Regions from separate parts of the Anaerosalibacter massiliensis genome, predicted to be linked through region 1. Evidence: riboswitches for the same ligand, from Rfam matches in the RefSeq annotation. Region 1 holds a riboswitch; each other region holds the start of a gene.
What was found. Region 1 has a riboswitch for cobalamin ahead of NSA23_RS06095 (energy-coupling factor ABC transporter permease). Riboswitches for the same ligand answer to the same signal wherever they lie in the genome.
Positions count from the first base shown of each region.

Region 1 (3,742 bases):
AGTAGTTGAAATGGCAGATAGGATTTTGGCTATGCAATTAGATCATTATGCAGCAAGTAAATATGAAAAACTATTCAATGAAAAAGGTGTGAACTTTAAACTTGGAGTTAAAGCAGAAAAGCTTATAATAGATGATGGAAACAATCCAAAAGAATTAATTATAAATACAGGAGAGGGGATTCCTTGTGATCTTATTATTGTAGCTACAGGGGTAAGATCCAACATAAATTTCTTAAAAGATAGCCAAGTAGAAACTAATAAATTCGGGCTTATATTTAATGCAAAAGGTCAAACAAATGTTGAAAATATTTATGGTGCTGGAGATGTATCAGGGAAAAATCCAATATGGCCAACAGCTGTTAAGGAGGGTATAATTGCAGCTAATAATATGGCAGGAAATGAACTTATTATGACAGATTTTTTTGGAAGTAAAAATACTATGAATTATTTAGGTTTAGCAACTATGTCTTTAGGGAAAGTAATATTACCAGATGAAACTTATATTGAAGAAATAGAAAAAGATGAAAATAATTATAAAAAAATAATACATAAAGATGGAAAAATCTATGGAGCTATAATGCAAGGAGATTTATCTTATGGAGGTATATTAACCCAATTGATCAGAGCAAAGATAGATGTTTCTAAAGTTAAAAAACCTATTTTTAATATAGATTATTCTGATTTTTTCAATATAAAAGAAAATCTAGAGTACACTTACTAAGGAGGGAGCCACAATGAATAATCATTTTATAGAGAGATTAGAAAATTTGCCAGTGCCCATTTTGCCTACTTTTGTTGGGGCATTGACTTTATCTAATGTTTATCAGGGATTAGGATTCTCTTGGATAAGACATGTTACTATGTGGATTGCTACTATTATTTGGATTTGTTATATCATAAAAATTTTAAATTTTCCCAATACATTTAAAAAAGAATATTCAAATACTGTTCTGAGCAGTTTATATGCAGGATTTACAATGATTATGATGTTATTAGGAAGCTACTATATTCAATTTCATAAAGGTATTGGAAAGGGACTTTGGTTCTCAGGTATTATAATTCATATGATACACATACTCGTATTCACTTATAGAAATATAATTAAAAAATTTAATAAAGAGACTTTTTTACCTAGTTGGTTTGTAACTTATAATGGTATAATGGTTTCAGCAGTAGTAGGTGGTTTAATGGATGAACTACTTATTTGTAAGTTTATCACTTATTATGGTATTTTTACATATATAATAATTCTTCCATTTATGATTTCTCGTTTAATAAAATTTGAAATAAAAAGGGAAGTCTATCATACTCAAGCAATTTTATTAGCTCCATGTAGTTTGTGTTTAGTAAGTTATTTGAATACTGTAGAAGATCCAAATATATATTTAATAGGATTTCTTTATATTGCTGTTCTAATTTCTCTAGGCTTCCTAATTTATAAATTACCAGTATTTTTTTCAATAGATTTTAGTCCGAGCTATGCTGGAATGACTTTCCCCATGGCTATAGGTATAGTTGCATCTAATAAGATTTCTGAATTTCTAGATAGTTTAGGATATGAATTTTTATCTTATATAACTACTCAAATAGTTGGATTTCAAATATATCTTACAACGGGGATTATAGCTTATGTCTTATTGAAATTTTTAATCATGGCTTTAGGGACTAGAGAAAAGGTAAGAGTTTATAAAGGTATAGAATAAGTAAAGTATATAGTTTTTGCTATGACAGTTAATTGAACTATTTGATTATATGGAGGTTAAGATATGATACCTATTTTTTCAATTGTAGGAGCCTGCTCTAATGTAGGGAAAACTACAGTTTTATGTAATATAGTGAAAGAACTTAAATATAGAGGATATAGGGTAGCTACCATAAAACATAACTCCTGTGATTTTAATATTGACCATCCAGGTAAAGATACATGGAAATATACTCAAGCAGGCTCAGATACTGTAATTATTTCATCATCACAAAAATTTGCTATGATTGAAAATGTTGAAAAAGAGTACAATTTAGATAGTATAGTAAAAAAGATTAATAATGTTGATATAATAATAACTGAAGGATATAAAAAAGAAAACAAACCTAAGCTAGAGGTTTTTAGAAAGGGCTTATCTAAGGAAATTATATCTAGAGACGAAGATTTATTTGGTATTGTTACAAATACTCCTATTAATAAGGATATTCCACAATTTAGTTTTGAAGAGACAGAAAAATTAGTAGATTTTATTGAAAGAAAGTTTTTCAAGGAATAATTTATATTGATATATAATCATAGCTATGATATTATTAAATTGAAAATTACATAGGATAATTTTAGGTTCATAAGATTGAAAGGGAAATTGGTGAAAATCCAATGCAGCCCCGCTACTGTAAGTGAGTACGAAATCAACAAAATGCCACTGATATTTGGGAAGGCGTTGAGAGTAGGATGATCCACAAGCCAGGAGACCTGCCTATTATTCTTAAAGTAAACCTTCGGTGGGAAGTGGTTACTTATTATTTGTATGCATTTTATTTGTTAAATAATAAACCCAACCTTAGGTTGGGTTTTATTTTATTAAGGTGAGGTGATTTTTAATGAAAGAAAAGAAAAAATATTTTTTTATTATTTTATTGCTATTAGGTCTTACTCCAAGTGTTTCTAATGCAATGCATATTATGGAGGGTTTTTTACCAGTTAAATGGGCTATATTTTGGGCTATTATAACTTTACCGTTCTTAGTTATAGGAATTAAAAGAGTTAATAAAATATTTAAAGAAGAGAGCAATAAAAAAGTATTATTAGGTTTGGCAGGAGGTTTTGTGTTTGTATTATCAGCTTTAAAGATACCTTCTGTAACAGGTAGCTGTTCCCACCCAACAGGAGTAGGTTTAGGTGCAATAATATTTGGACCTACTACTATGACAGTAGTTGGAATAATAGTTTTATTATTCCAAGCATTATTACTTGCTCATGGAGGTTTAACCACTTTAGGAGCCAATACTTTTTCTATGGCAGTTATAGGACCATTAGTATCCTATGGTTTATTTAAATTCATGAAAAAAAGAGGGGCTAAAACATCTGTATCTGTATTTGTTGCAGCATGTTTAGGAGATTTAGCCACATATGTTATTACATCTATCCAACTTTCTTTAGCTTTTCCAGATCCAGTAACAGGTTTTGCAGGTTCTATGGCTAAGTTCTTAAGTGTATTTGCAGTTACGCAGATACCTCTTGCTATTGTAGAAGGTATTTTAACAAGTGTTATATATAATTTATTAATTGAATATCATAAGGAAGGAGTGTTGGGCAGTGAAATCACTAAGTAAAAAGAATATACTACTCCTTATATTAGCAATAGTAATTGTTATACTTCCTTTAATATTTATGGGTGGTTCAGAGTTTGAAGGGGCAGATGATCAAGCAGAAGGTGTTATAGAAGAAATAAATCCTGACTATGAACCATGGTTTGATAGTTTATGGGAACCACCAAGTGGAGAAATTGAAAGTTTGTTGTTTTCAGTTCAAGTAGCAATTGGAGCAGGAACTATTGGATATATATTAGGTAATATGAAGGGGAAAAAAGACGTTGCTTCTAATAGATAGATATGCATATATTAATAAACTAAAAAAATTTAATCCTATGGCAAAATTTATTTTTGCCATAGCTGCTCTTTTTGTAGCTATAGGATTTAATAATATATATATTAATTTTATAATTTTTATAATTATGGTTCTATTAACAACAGTAGTAGC
Region 1 covers NZ_JANJZL010000003.1:164,535-168,276, forward strand. Annotated here, with positions in the region: gene NSA23_RS06080 (NAD(P)/FAD-dependent oxidoreductase) at 1-721, shown strand, start outside; gene NSA23_RS06085 (TDT family transporter) at 735-1,703, shown strand; gene mobB (molybdopterin-guanine dinucleotide biosynthesis protein B) at 1,767-2,258, shown strand; cobalamin riboswitch at 2,305-2,477, shown strand; gene NSA23_RS06095 (energy-coupling factor ABC transporter permease) at 2,584-3,315, shown strand; gene NSA23_RS06100 (energy-coupling factor ABC transporter substrate-binding protein) at 3,299-3,592, shown strand; gene cbiQ (cobalt ECF transporter T component CbiQ) at 3,576-3,742, shown strand, end outside.

Region 2 (3,742 bases), 120 kb from region 1:
CTTCATTTTCAACTACAACAAACTTCCATGGCTCAAATCCAAAAGAACTAGGAGATAACCTTCCTACTTCAAGTAAAAAGTTAAAATCATCTTCTGGTATCTTCTTATCTGGATCAAATTCCTTACAAGCAAATCTAAATTTATGTGCATTCAATATCTCTTCTTTTCTTTTTTCTATATCTATATTTTTCATATTATCCCTCCTACCATTTTATCTATTTATTTATATACCCAATTAGAACAAATTTTAATTGCTTTGCAAATATAGTAAAGATTAATTATTATATATAAGGGTATTTAAAGTAAGAATAGTTAGGAGGTTTAAAAATGAAAGGATATTTTGCTTCACATTTTTTTAATGATGCCGTATTTAGATGGACAGAAGAAGTAGCTAGCTATATTGAAGATGAAACGGGAATTGCTATGTATGTTCCACAAAGAAATGCTGAAATCAATGATAAAAGAGAAAATGATAATATTATCACTGATATAAAAATAGCTCAAGCTGATACTCTTGAGTTAAAAAAGGCCAATATATTATTTGCCTGTTTAGATGGACTTACTATAGACGATGGGGTTGCTGGAGAAGTAATGGGCTTTGGATTAATTAAGGAAATGGAAGAAGAATATAGTATTGTCACTAAAAAACCAAGGCTAATAATCGGAATAATAACTGATATGAGATGGCAAGGAACAGGAGATAATCATTTATATAGAAATTTAATGATTTTAGGAAAAGTTAGAGAACATGGCTATATAGTAGAAGGATATCCTGGAGAAGATGATTATAAAAAAGAAATTGTTAAAATAGTAAAAAAGTTTAAAGAACAAAATAATTTGTAAAATTAGACGAAAAAGCTTAGAACCATATATGGCTCTAAGCTTTTTTATATATAAATTAGAGAATATTTACTTTATCCATTCTACTACTTCCCCAATTGGCCTTCTAGCTTTTTCTATATAGACTTTATCTTTCTTGTATCCAAAAGTTACTAGACAAGAAACTCCAAATTTTGAACTATCTAATATTCCATTGTCTTCTAATAATTTTTCTAACTTCTCCCTGTGAAAATTTTCTATAGGACAAGAGCTTATACCTATTTCTGCAGCAGCCGTTATCATATTCCCTAAGGGAATGTAAGTCTGTTTTATTGACCATTGGAACATAGCTTCTTTATCATTTAAAAGCTTAAAGTTTTCCCTCTGAAAAACTCTATAATCTTCACGTCTTTCACTTATCTCATCTTCTGGTATATTTTTTACATCTTTCATTATATAAGTTATATAGTCAGAACTATATATAATATCTGAACCTTTTCTTGCAAGCATCATTACCAAATGGCTTGATGTTGAAATTTGTTTTTCACAATCTAAAGTTAAAGAAATTAAGTCTTCCTTTAACTTATCATCTTGGATTACAATAAACTTCCAAGGTTCAAATCCAAAAGAACTAGGAGAAAGTCTACCAACTTCAAGTAAAAAATCAATATCCTCTTTTGGTATCTTCTTATTAGAATCAAACTCTTTACAAGCAACCCTGTACCTATGTACATTTAATATTTCTCTTTTCTTATTTTCCATAATATACCTCCTTAATCTTTCATAAAAATAAACAATATAAAAAACACCCCTCAGAGATGAAGAGTGTTTGTTTTCTATAGGCACAAGAAAGCATAGACATAGCCATACTATATCTTTTACACCTTCTCATCCTCGTGAGCAATCATAAGTGTCTTATTTATGGCAGGTCTCCTGACTTAGGTTTATAATAAATTCGCACCTTCCCATTCTTTTATTGAAAGAACAGTGGTATAAGTGAACTCAAATTTCCATTACAGTGGCGGGACCGTGTTGGCATTTCACCAATCTTCCCTTTTAAATTTTTGATATAATCAAAAATACCATAAACAACCGTATTTAATTATAATATCATTTTATTCTAATTTCATTTATATGTCAAGTGAACTCCCCCCACTTATTTACCCCTATGAGAGATTCTAACCACTAAGCTAAATTCACAAGAAATTTGGTAATTAAGTTTTAACCTTGCTAGATAATCCTTATTATTGTTGAATTAGTCATATACCTATTGTACCTCTCTTGTTTTACAAGTCTAGAAGTACGTTCTATGTTTTGATTAGAAGTTGAGGTATTCTTGTTTATATTAAATAAATAAACTATTATTTATTTAATACACTAAGAATCTGTCTAAGTTCTAAAGCAAATATTTGCCCTGGTGCTGAAACTTTTTCTCCAGACGCAAAAGTAGCAGCAGAACCAAATGTTTTTCCTACTATCCTACTTATAACTCCCTTTTTTCCCATAGAAATTGTAATCAATGGCTTATTAGCATGATTCTCTTTCATATAATTTGTAGCCTCTAAAAGGACTAAAACATCACTAACACTATTTGGCATAAATGCTACTTTTAATATATCAGCTCTTAGGTTTTGCATCTTCAATAGCCTAGATATTATTTCGTCTTTTGGAGGAGTTTGTTTAAAATCATGATTTGACATTATTACATAAACACTATTAGAATGTGCTGTATTTAAAATCTTCTTTATATTTTCTTCTTTATTAAAAAGTTCAATGTCTATTAAATCTATAATTTTTGATTCTATAGCCATACAATTTAACTTTATATAATATTCATCACTTATCTTTTTATTTCCGCCTTCTCTGATACTACGAAAAGTAAATAATATGGGTACATCTTTTAAATTTTTCCTTATATATATTAATGTTTCTAAAACTTTATCCATTCTTTCCACTTCTTCATAAAAATCTACACGCCACTCTACTACATCAGGTAATAATTTTTTAATGCTTTCAGTTTCACTAATTATTTCATCTTGAGTTTTACCTACAATAGGTACAAATATTTTTGTATTTCCCTCGCCAATATTTATATTTCTTACAGTTACTACATCACTCATTTCTTCACCTTCTATTTTTTAAACAATAATTCTTTCACATAATCAACTGGCATTTCCTTTCCTGTCCATAATTTAAAAGCTTCTGCCCCTTGCCATAATACCATTCCATAACCATTAATTACCTTGCAACCTTGTTTTTCAGCCATATTTAATAGTTTTGTCTTACTAGGTTCATAAACTATATCTGAAACAACTAAATCAGGATATAATATAGATGGATCCGGAATATTACATTTATCTTCCAGTGGCTTCATTCCTACAGATGTTGCATCTATAAAAATTGAACTTTCCTGTATTTCTGTTCTCAATATATTTATATTATAAAGATCAAATACTTTAGCTTTACAATTTGTTTCCTTGTTTATTTTTTGAGCCACTTTTTCTGCCCTTGTATATGAAGAAGTTTTTCTATTAAATATAGATATTTCTTTTACACCATCTAAAGCTGCTTGTACGCAAATTGCTGTTGCTGCCCCTCCAGCACCAGCAACTACTATCTTTTTACCAATGATATCAATGCCTTCCTCCTTTAATGATCGCATATAGCCTACACCATCTGTCATATAACCTTTTAGTACTCCACCATCATTCACTATTGTATTTACTGAACCAGTCATTTCAGCAGCTGGAGACAATTTATCTAAATACTTGCATACTAATGTTTTATTTGGCATTGTAATATTTGCACCACGAATATTTAAGGCCCGAAATCCCTTGATTACATCAGCTAATTGTTCATCACTATTTACATCAAATGCTAAATAAATATAATCTAATCCTAGCTTTTCAAATGATAAATTATG
Region 2 covers NZ_JANJZL010000003.1:286,175-289,916, reverse strand. Annotated here, with positions in the region: gene NSA23_RS06745 (NAD(P)H-dependent oxidoreductase) at 1-193, opposite strand, end outside; gene NSA23_RS06740 (nucleoside 2-deoxyribosyltransferase) at 328-843, shown strand; gene NSA23_RS06735 (NAD(P)H-dependent oxidoreductase) at 910-1,581, opposite strand; cobalamin riboswitch at 1,726-1,921, opposite strand; gene aroD (type I 3-dehydroquinate dehydratase) at 2,181-2,939, opposite strand; gene NSA23_RS06725 (shikimate dehydrogenase) at 2,951-3,742, opposite strand, start outside.
Region 2: linked by a shared signal. The riboswitch ahead of NSA23_RS06735 (NAD(P)H-dependent oxidoreductase) and the one ahead of NSA23_RS06095 (energy-coupling factor ABC transporter permease) in region 1 are both predicted to bind cobalamin.

Region 3 (3,742 bases), 150 kb from region 1:
CTTACTCAAGAGTAATAGATGTAAATGATGAAGAAATACAAAAATTTAAAAAAGGTAAATTAGATATAGAAGATTTTAAAATTTTAGGAGAAAAAATAAAAGGCGTAATAGACGAAAAAGGAATAGACATAACACCTTTAAAAAGACTCTTAACTGAATTAATAGATGAAGAAAAAGTTAGAAATTCAGGTAAAGATTTTGGAATAGTCACAGTTTCTCTTACAGATTTAAAACCTTTGGAACTATATATTGAAGATATTCCAGAGGGAAAATTAGTCGAGTACTTGCTTGCTAGTGCATATTTACCTGTATTTAAAAAGGAGAAAATTGATGGAAAAAAATATATAGATGGAGCAATATATAATAATCTTCCTATAGAGCTTCTATCTAGTAAAGGCTATAAAGATTTAATAGCTATAAGAACTCATGGATCAGGAAGATTAAAGAAAATAGATATTAATGATTTAAATATAATTTATATATCTCCTAATGAAGACTTAGGAAGAACATTGGATTTTGACACTGAAGTAGCCAGAAAAAATTTGAAACTAGGTTATTATGATGGACTAAAAGCATTAAAAGGTTTAAAGGGATATAAATATTATATTGAGTCTGAAAAAGATGAAGACTATTTTTTGGATATGTTTTTAAATACAGAAGAAGAAAAAGTTTTAAGAATAGGAGAAATATTTGGAATTAAAGATATCCCTTATAGAAGAGCATTATTTGAATTTATAATTCCAAAGTTAAGTAATGTTTTAGGTATGGAAAAGGAAAATAGCTATCAGGAAATAGTTATAAGATTTCTGGAGGAGATGGCTATTTTATATGATATAGAAAAATTTAAGGTATATGATTATGATGAACTTTTAAATATAGTTAAAGAAAATCACAAAACTAGGGAAAAGACGGAAGGAGAAAACTTTCTCTACAAAATAGTTAATAAAGTGGACTTTCTTTCTCCATTTAATAAAGAAGATATAATAAAAAATATAGCAGATATAATTTTTTAGAGTTTTAAAAATAGTTTTTAATTAATAGTAATATAAAATATTAATTATATGAGTTAGAAAAGAAAAATATTAAAAGAAGTTAATACTTTTAAAGCTAAAAACTGAAAGTGAACATGAGTTTAGATATGTCAAAGAATCTATGAATATTAAACTGATATAATATTTCCATTTGACACAAAAATATAAAAAATGATATTATATAATGGATAATTTAAAATAAAAGCTAAGGTGCCTTTGTGGTTAAAAGGGAAAGTGGTGAAAATCTGCTACAGCCCCCGCTACTGTAAACGGTGACAAATTTCAGAGTCCACTAGCTATTATGCTGGGAAGGAGGAAGGAGGTTGAACCGTAAGTCAGGAAACCTGCCTGAGCTTAAAGCATTCTTTCGGAGGGAAAGAAAGTGCTTGTTTACTTAGTTCATAAACTGGGGAAATATTGAACTTTCTATAAAACAAGAGAACTTCGAGAGAAGTTCTCTTGTACTTTTTTGGAGGTGAAAATATGACAAGTATTATGGTTCAAGGTACAACTTCTTCAGCTGGGAAGAGCATTTTATGTACTGCTCTATGTAGAGTATTTAAGGAAGATGGCTATAATGTATTTCCCTTTAAAGCTCAAAATATGTCATCTAAGTCTTATAAAACTTCAGATGGACTTGAAATAAGTACAGCTCAAGTTCTACAGGCATTTGCTTCTCAACTGGAACCAAATCCAAATATGAATCCTATTCTTTTAAAACCTACAAGTGATAGAAAAAGTCAAGTATTTATAAAAGGAAAACTATATAAGAATATGGAGGCTGTAGAGTATTTCAAATTTAAAAATGGTTTAAAACCTATGATTAAAGAAACATTTGATGAAGCTGAAAATAGACATGATATAGTGGTTATAGAGGGTGCAGGAAGTCCTGCAGAAATAAATTTGAAAGAAAATGATATTGTAAATATGGGGATGGCTGAAATGGCAGATGCACCAGTGTTATTAGTAGCAGATATAGATAGAGGTGGAGTTTTTGCTTCTCTATATGGGACAGTAATGTTATTAGAAGAAGAAGAGAGAAAGAGGGTTAAAGGATTAGTTATTAACAAGTTTAGAGGTGACAAATCTCTTTTAGAACCAGGGATTGATATGATAGAAGAGCTGTTAAATATTCCTGTAGTTGGAACAATACCTTATGTACATTTAGAACTAGAAGATGAAGATAGTCTCTTAGAATATGAAAAGGAATGTAACAATGGAAAACAAGATATAAGGGAAATGGAAAAGGAAATAAAAAAAATAGCTAAAGTAGTAAGAGAGAATATGGATATAGATTATATTTATTCATTGATGAACAAAATGTAGGTGAAATAAATGTTAGATATTATAGTAGCAGTTGTTTTAGATTTTTTAATAGGGGACCCATATAGTTTTCCCCATCCAGTTAAGCTAATGGGAAATATAATTTCATTTGAAGACAAAACTATAAGAAAAGTATTTAAAAGTAAAAATGAAATTAAAATTGGCGGTTTTTTAATAGCTTTGTTTAATATATTTATAGCTTTTTTTATTCCTTTCATGTTGTTAAAAGGAATAAAAAAATACAGTGTTTTATACCATATTATAAACATCTATCTAATATATACATGTATTGCAGCTAGGTGCTTACATAAAGAAGCTATGAAGGTATACAATGCTTTTAATAATGGTATAGAAGATGCTAGAAAAAAGATTTCTTATATTGTAGGAAGAGATACTAAGAATTTAAGTGAAGAGGAAATTATAAAAGCAGATATAGAAACTGTAGCGGAAAATACTTCTGATGGAGTTATTGCACCATTATTCTATATATTTATTTTAGGAGCTCCAGGAGGACTAATGTATAAAATGATAAACACTATGGACTCTATGTTAGGATATACTAATGAAAAATATATAGATTTAGGATATTTTCCAGCTAAAATAGATGATTTATTTAATTATATTCCAGCAAGACTATCAGGAGTATTAATGTGTATTTCTTCTATATTTAGATATGATGTAAAGAATGGATTTAAGATAATGATAAGAGATAGAAAAAATCATAAAAGTCCTAATAGTGCTTATCCAGAAGGGGCTGTAGCAGGACTTTTGAATATACAGCTTGGCGGAAGCAATTATTATTTTGGGAAATTAATAGAAAAGCCAACTATTGGAGATGAAAATAAAGTTATAGAAAAAGAAGATATAAAAAATACTGTTGAAATAATGTACAGAGGAGAGTTACTTTTATTAGTCATATATACAATTATTAATTTAATTTAAGGAGGAGGAAAAAAATGGAACATGGTGGAGATTTAATTAGCTATGCTGATTATTATCAAGGAGAACTTATAGATTTTAGTAGCAATATAAATCCATTAGGTCCTCCTAAGGGATTAAATGAATTACTTATGGATTCTTTCAATACTCTTGCAAGTTATCCAGATATCCAATATAGGTATCTAAAGAAAAGTATATCTAAATATTTAAAATGCAATGAGAAAAATGTAGTTGTGGGCAATGGAGCTGTTGAAATAATAAATAATATAATTCATTTATTTAAAAGGGTAATTGTATTCATTCCTTCTTTCTCAGAATATGAGAGTAGGGCTAAGGTTTTTGGAAAGGAAATCTTAAAGATAAACTATTTAGAAGATTTTTCTTTAGATTTAAAAAAACTAAAAGAAAATATGAAAAAAGGGGACTTGTTGATATTAGGAAATCCCAAT
Region 3 covers NZ_JANJZL010000003.1:317,104-320,845, forward strand. Annotated here, with positions in the region: gene NSA23_RS06905 (patatin-like phospholipase family protein) at 1-1,013, shown strand, start outside; cobalamin riboswitch at 1,223-1,397, shown strand; gene NSA23_RS06910 (cobyric acid synthase) at 1,515-2,357, shown strand; gene cbiB (adenosylcobinamide-phosphate synthase CbiB) at 2,367-3,296, shown strand; gene NSA23_RS06920 (pyridoxal phosphate-dependent aminotransferase) at 3,311-3,742, shown strand, end outside.
Region 3: linked by a shared signal. The riboswitch ahead of NSA23_RS06910 (cobyric acid synthase) and the one ahead of NSA23_RS06095 (energy-coupling factor ABC transporter permease) in region 1 are both predicted to bind cobalamin.

Region 4 (3,742 bases), on a different contig from region 1:
TGGTACAAGCAAGGAAAAAGTATTAGAAAAATTACCAAAGAAAATAAAATTAAACTTAAGTAATGGAACTAAAGAAGAAGTAAATGTAACTTGGACAAGTGAAGAATATGATGGTAATAAATCAGAAGAATATGTATTTGTAGGAAACTATAAGCTATCAGAAGAAGTAATTGGAGACAAGCCAAAAGCAAATGTTAAAGTAGTTGTAAAAGAAGAAGTAGTAACAGTAAAAGAAATAGATCCAATAGAAGATATAGAAGTAGATTTTGGTACTAATAAAGAAGATGCAATAACAAAATTACCAAATAAGATAAAATTGAATTTAAGTAATGGAACTAAAGAAGAAGTAGATATAAATTGGACAAGTGAAGTATACAATGGCAACAAAGCAGGAGAATATAAATTTGTAGGAAGTTATGAATTGCCAGAAGGTGTTACGGGAGATAAGCCAGAAGTAAATGTTAAAGTAAGAGTAAAAGAAGAGTCAAAGTCAGAAGTAAATAAAGCTAAATTAGAAGAAGTGATAAATAAGGCAGAAAAAATAGATTTAGAAAATAAAACAGAGGAAAGCATAAAAGTATTAAAAGAAGTAATAGCAAAAGGTAAAGAAATACTTAACAAAGAAGAAGTAGCTCAAGAAGAAATAGACGGTGCAGTTAAAGCTATAGAAACAGCAATAGAAAATCTTGAAGATAAAGAAGAACCAGAACCTAAACCAGAAGTAAATAAAACTAGATTAGAAGAAGCAATAAACAAGGCTGAAAATATAGAATTAGAAGGTAAAACAGAAGATAGTATAAAAGTATTAAAAGAAGCAATAGCAAAAGGTAAAGAAATACTTGTTAAAGAAGAAGTAATTCAAGAAGAAATAGACAACGCAGTTAAGAATATAGAAGTAGCAATGGAAAACCTTAAAGATGAAGAAAAACCAGAACCAAAACCAGAAGTAGATAAGACAAAATTAGAAGAAATAATAAATAAAGCTGAAAATATAAATACAGAAGGCAAGACAGAAAATAGCATAAAAGTATTAAATGAAGCAATAGCAAAGGGAAAGGAAATACTTAATAAAGAGGAAATAACTCAAGAAGAGGTAGATAATGCAGTTAAAGCTATAGAAGTAGCAATAGAAAGTTTAAAGGATAAAGAAGCTTCTAAACCTCAGCCAAATAAACCAGAGAAACCAACTAAGCCAGGAAAAGTAGATAAACCAGATAATAAACCAACTAAACCTAATATAAAAAATAAACCAAAGGAAACAACACTTCCTAAGACAGGAGAATCTTCTATGCTATGGATTAGTATTCTAGGTGTTATTTTACTAGTAGTTGGAACAAAATTATGGATGGACAAGAAGAAGGAAAGAGAAGCCTAAAATTAATTATTAGGATGAAGACTTTCATGAGTTTTCATCCTTATTTTTTTGTATAATAATATTTATAGAATTATAGAAAAATGTTCCTATGAGCATGATTATAACTACATTAGAAAAATTAAAATCAGTTTGCCTTTGAAAATTAAATATGCTATACTTAAATTAAGTATAAGAATGTTCGTATAATATTATTAGATTACAATTTAACTTTATATCAAAGTAGTCTCAATAGTTTATATATTGGGAAGGATAGGTATATTATCCTTAGGGAATCAGGTGAAATTCCTGAACAGATGCGCTACCGTGAAAAGTTTAGCTTTAGTCGGGAACCTGCTCTTTGATGATGGGAAATGAGCCTCGCATAAGGGATTCGTTTTAAGTAAAGTTCTACAGCATAAATAGAGCTTCTATCTTAGTTTTTGGAGTTTGAAACTTCCTAAGATAGAAGCTCTTTTTATTATAAAAAGTTTAAAACAAGGGGGGAAAAAATTGAATAATTTTAAGAAAAAGTTTACTAGAGGTTTGACATCTTTAGTTCTTGCACTAATATTGGTTATGAACATGCTTCCTATGACGGTATCTGCTGTAGCTTATGATTATACAAAAGATTATAAGGATTTAGAAATTCGTTTTTGGGAAGATGAACAGCCAGAAATTGGGTTTTATATCAATGCAGCAGCAAAATATATAATGGAGACAGTTCCAGAGCCAACAATGGGATCAACCTTTGGAGAATGGTCTGTTATGGACTTGTTAAGAGGGTTGTATACAGGATATGGCTATACAGGTGAGCTTGAAGAGGAGTATTTTACAGACTACATAAAAAGAATTGAGAAATATGTTATTGAAAAGGATGGAATCCTTGACCGTAGTAAATCTACAGAGTGGTCCCGTCTTATGCTTACATTAACATCATTAGGATATGATGTTACAAAAGTAGCTGGAAAATATGATTTTATTGAGAAATTGTCTAGTTCTCATAGTTTTTCCTATAGGCAAGGAATTAATGGACCTGTTTGGGAAATTATAGCTATGAATACAGGAGGATATAAGTTTTATGAGCAACCTGATAATAAAGATGCAAATACTTTTAGTAAAATGATTAACTTTATATTAGATAAGGAAATTGTTCAGAAAGATGGAACAGTTGGAGGTTGGGCTCTTTTTGGTAAGATGCCAGATCCTGATATGACAGGAATGACTTTACAGGCATTGGCACCTTATTATTTAAATGAAACCAAATATAATAAAGTTCGTGAAAAAGATTCACCTTCATATGAGGAATTTGCTAAGGTAGTAGAAAGAGGTATTTATACACTTTCAGAATTGCAAGTAGATAATGGTGGTTATAATGCTTGGGGAAATGTTAACGCTGAAAGTACTGTACAAGCTATTGTAGCATTAACAGCACTTAATATAGATCCAAAGTCAGATAATGTAGAATTAAGATATATTGGTAAGAATTGTAGTTTTATTACAAAGGGAGCCAATAGGGATGGAGTTGCAACTAATAATATGATAGATGCCCTTCTAACTTTTTGGGCAGCTGGAAGTGGAAAGTCACCAGAGTCTGGAGGATTTAAGCATGTAACAGCAGGTAATGATGGCGGTGGCGGTGCAGGTACAGGAGTAAATGCAATGGCAACAGATCAAGCCCTTTATGGACTTATTGCCTACGACCGCTATAAAAAAGGTATAGAACCCTTATATGATATGACTGATATGAAAAATGGTGAATATAAATACATGCTTTCTGATGAATATAGAGAATCTAAAGCTCATAATGCAACATATGTATTAGATGGAGAGACAAAAACAGAGAAGGTAGCTCCATATGCGGCAATAGAACTTACTGAAGCAGCTGCAGTGGGTGATAAGAAATTTAAGAATTGGAATACAAAACCTGATGGTAGTGGAACAATATATAAGGCTGGTGAATACCTGTCCATGCCTGAACATGATATTACCCTATATGCACAATATAGAGGTAAAGATGAGTTACCTACAATAAAGGATATTAAGCCAATTAACTATGTTCTAGTAGATATAGGAACAACAGAAAAGGAAGCAAAAAAACTACTACCAAAAACAACAAAAATTATAGATTCTGATGGAGAAGAATATGAAGTTGACTTGAACTGGAGTATAGAAAATTATGATGGCAATAAAATAAGTGCTTATAATGCCGTAGGGACATTTGAACTTCCAGAAGATGTAAGACAGACAGATCCTCCAACAGAATTAAAAGTTAAGACTATAGTTAAGGTATCCAAACAAATTCCAGAATCAGAATTAGAATTTAATAAGGATACTAATACAATTATAGACTATAAAGGAAAAGATAAAGATGTAGTAATTCCAAATGAA
Region 4 covers NZ_JANJZL010000004.1:40,483-44,224, forward strand. Annotated here, with positions in the region: gene NSA23_RS07360 (Ig-like domain-containing protein) at 1-1,375, shown strand, start outside; cobalamin riboswitch at 1,578-1,727, shown strand; gene NSA23_RS07365 (leucine-rich repeat protein) at 1,865-3,742, shown strand, end outside.
Region 4: linked by a shared signal. The riboswitch ahead of NSA23_RS07365 (leucine-rich repeat protein) and the one ahead of NSA23_RS06095 (energy-coupling factor ABC transporter permease) in region 1 are both predicted to bind cobalamin.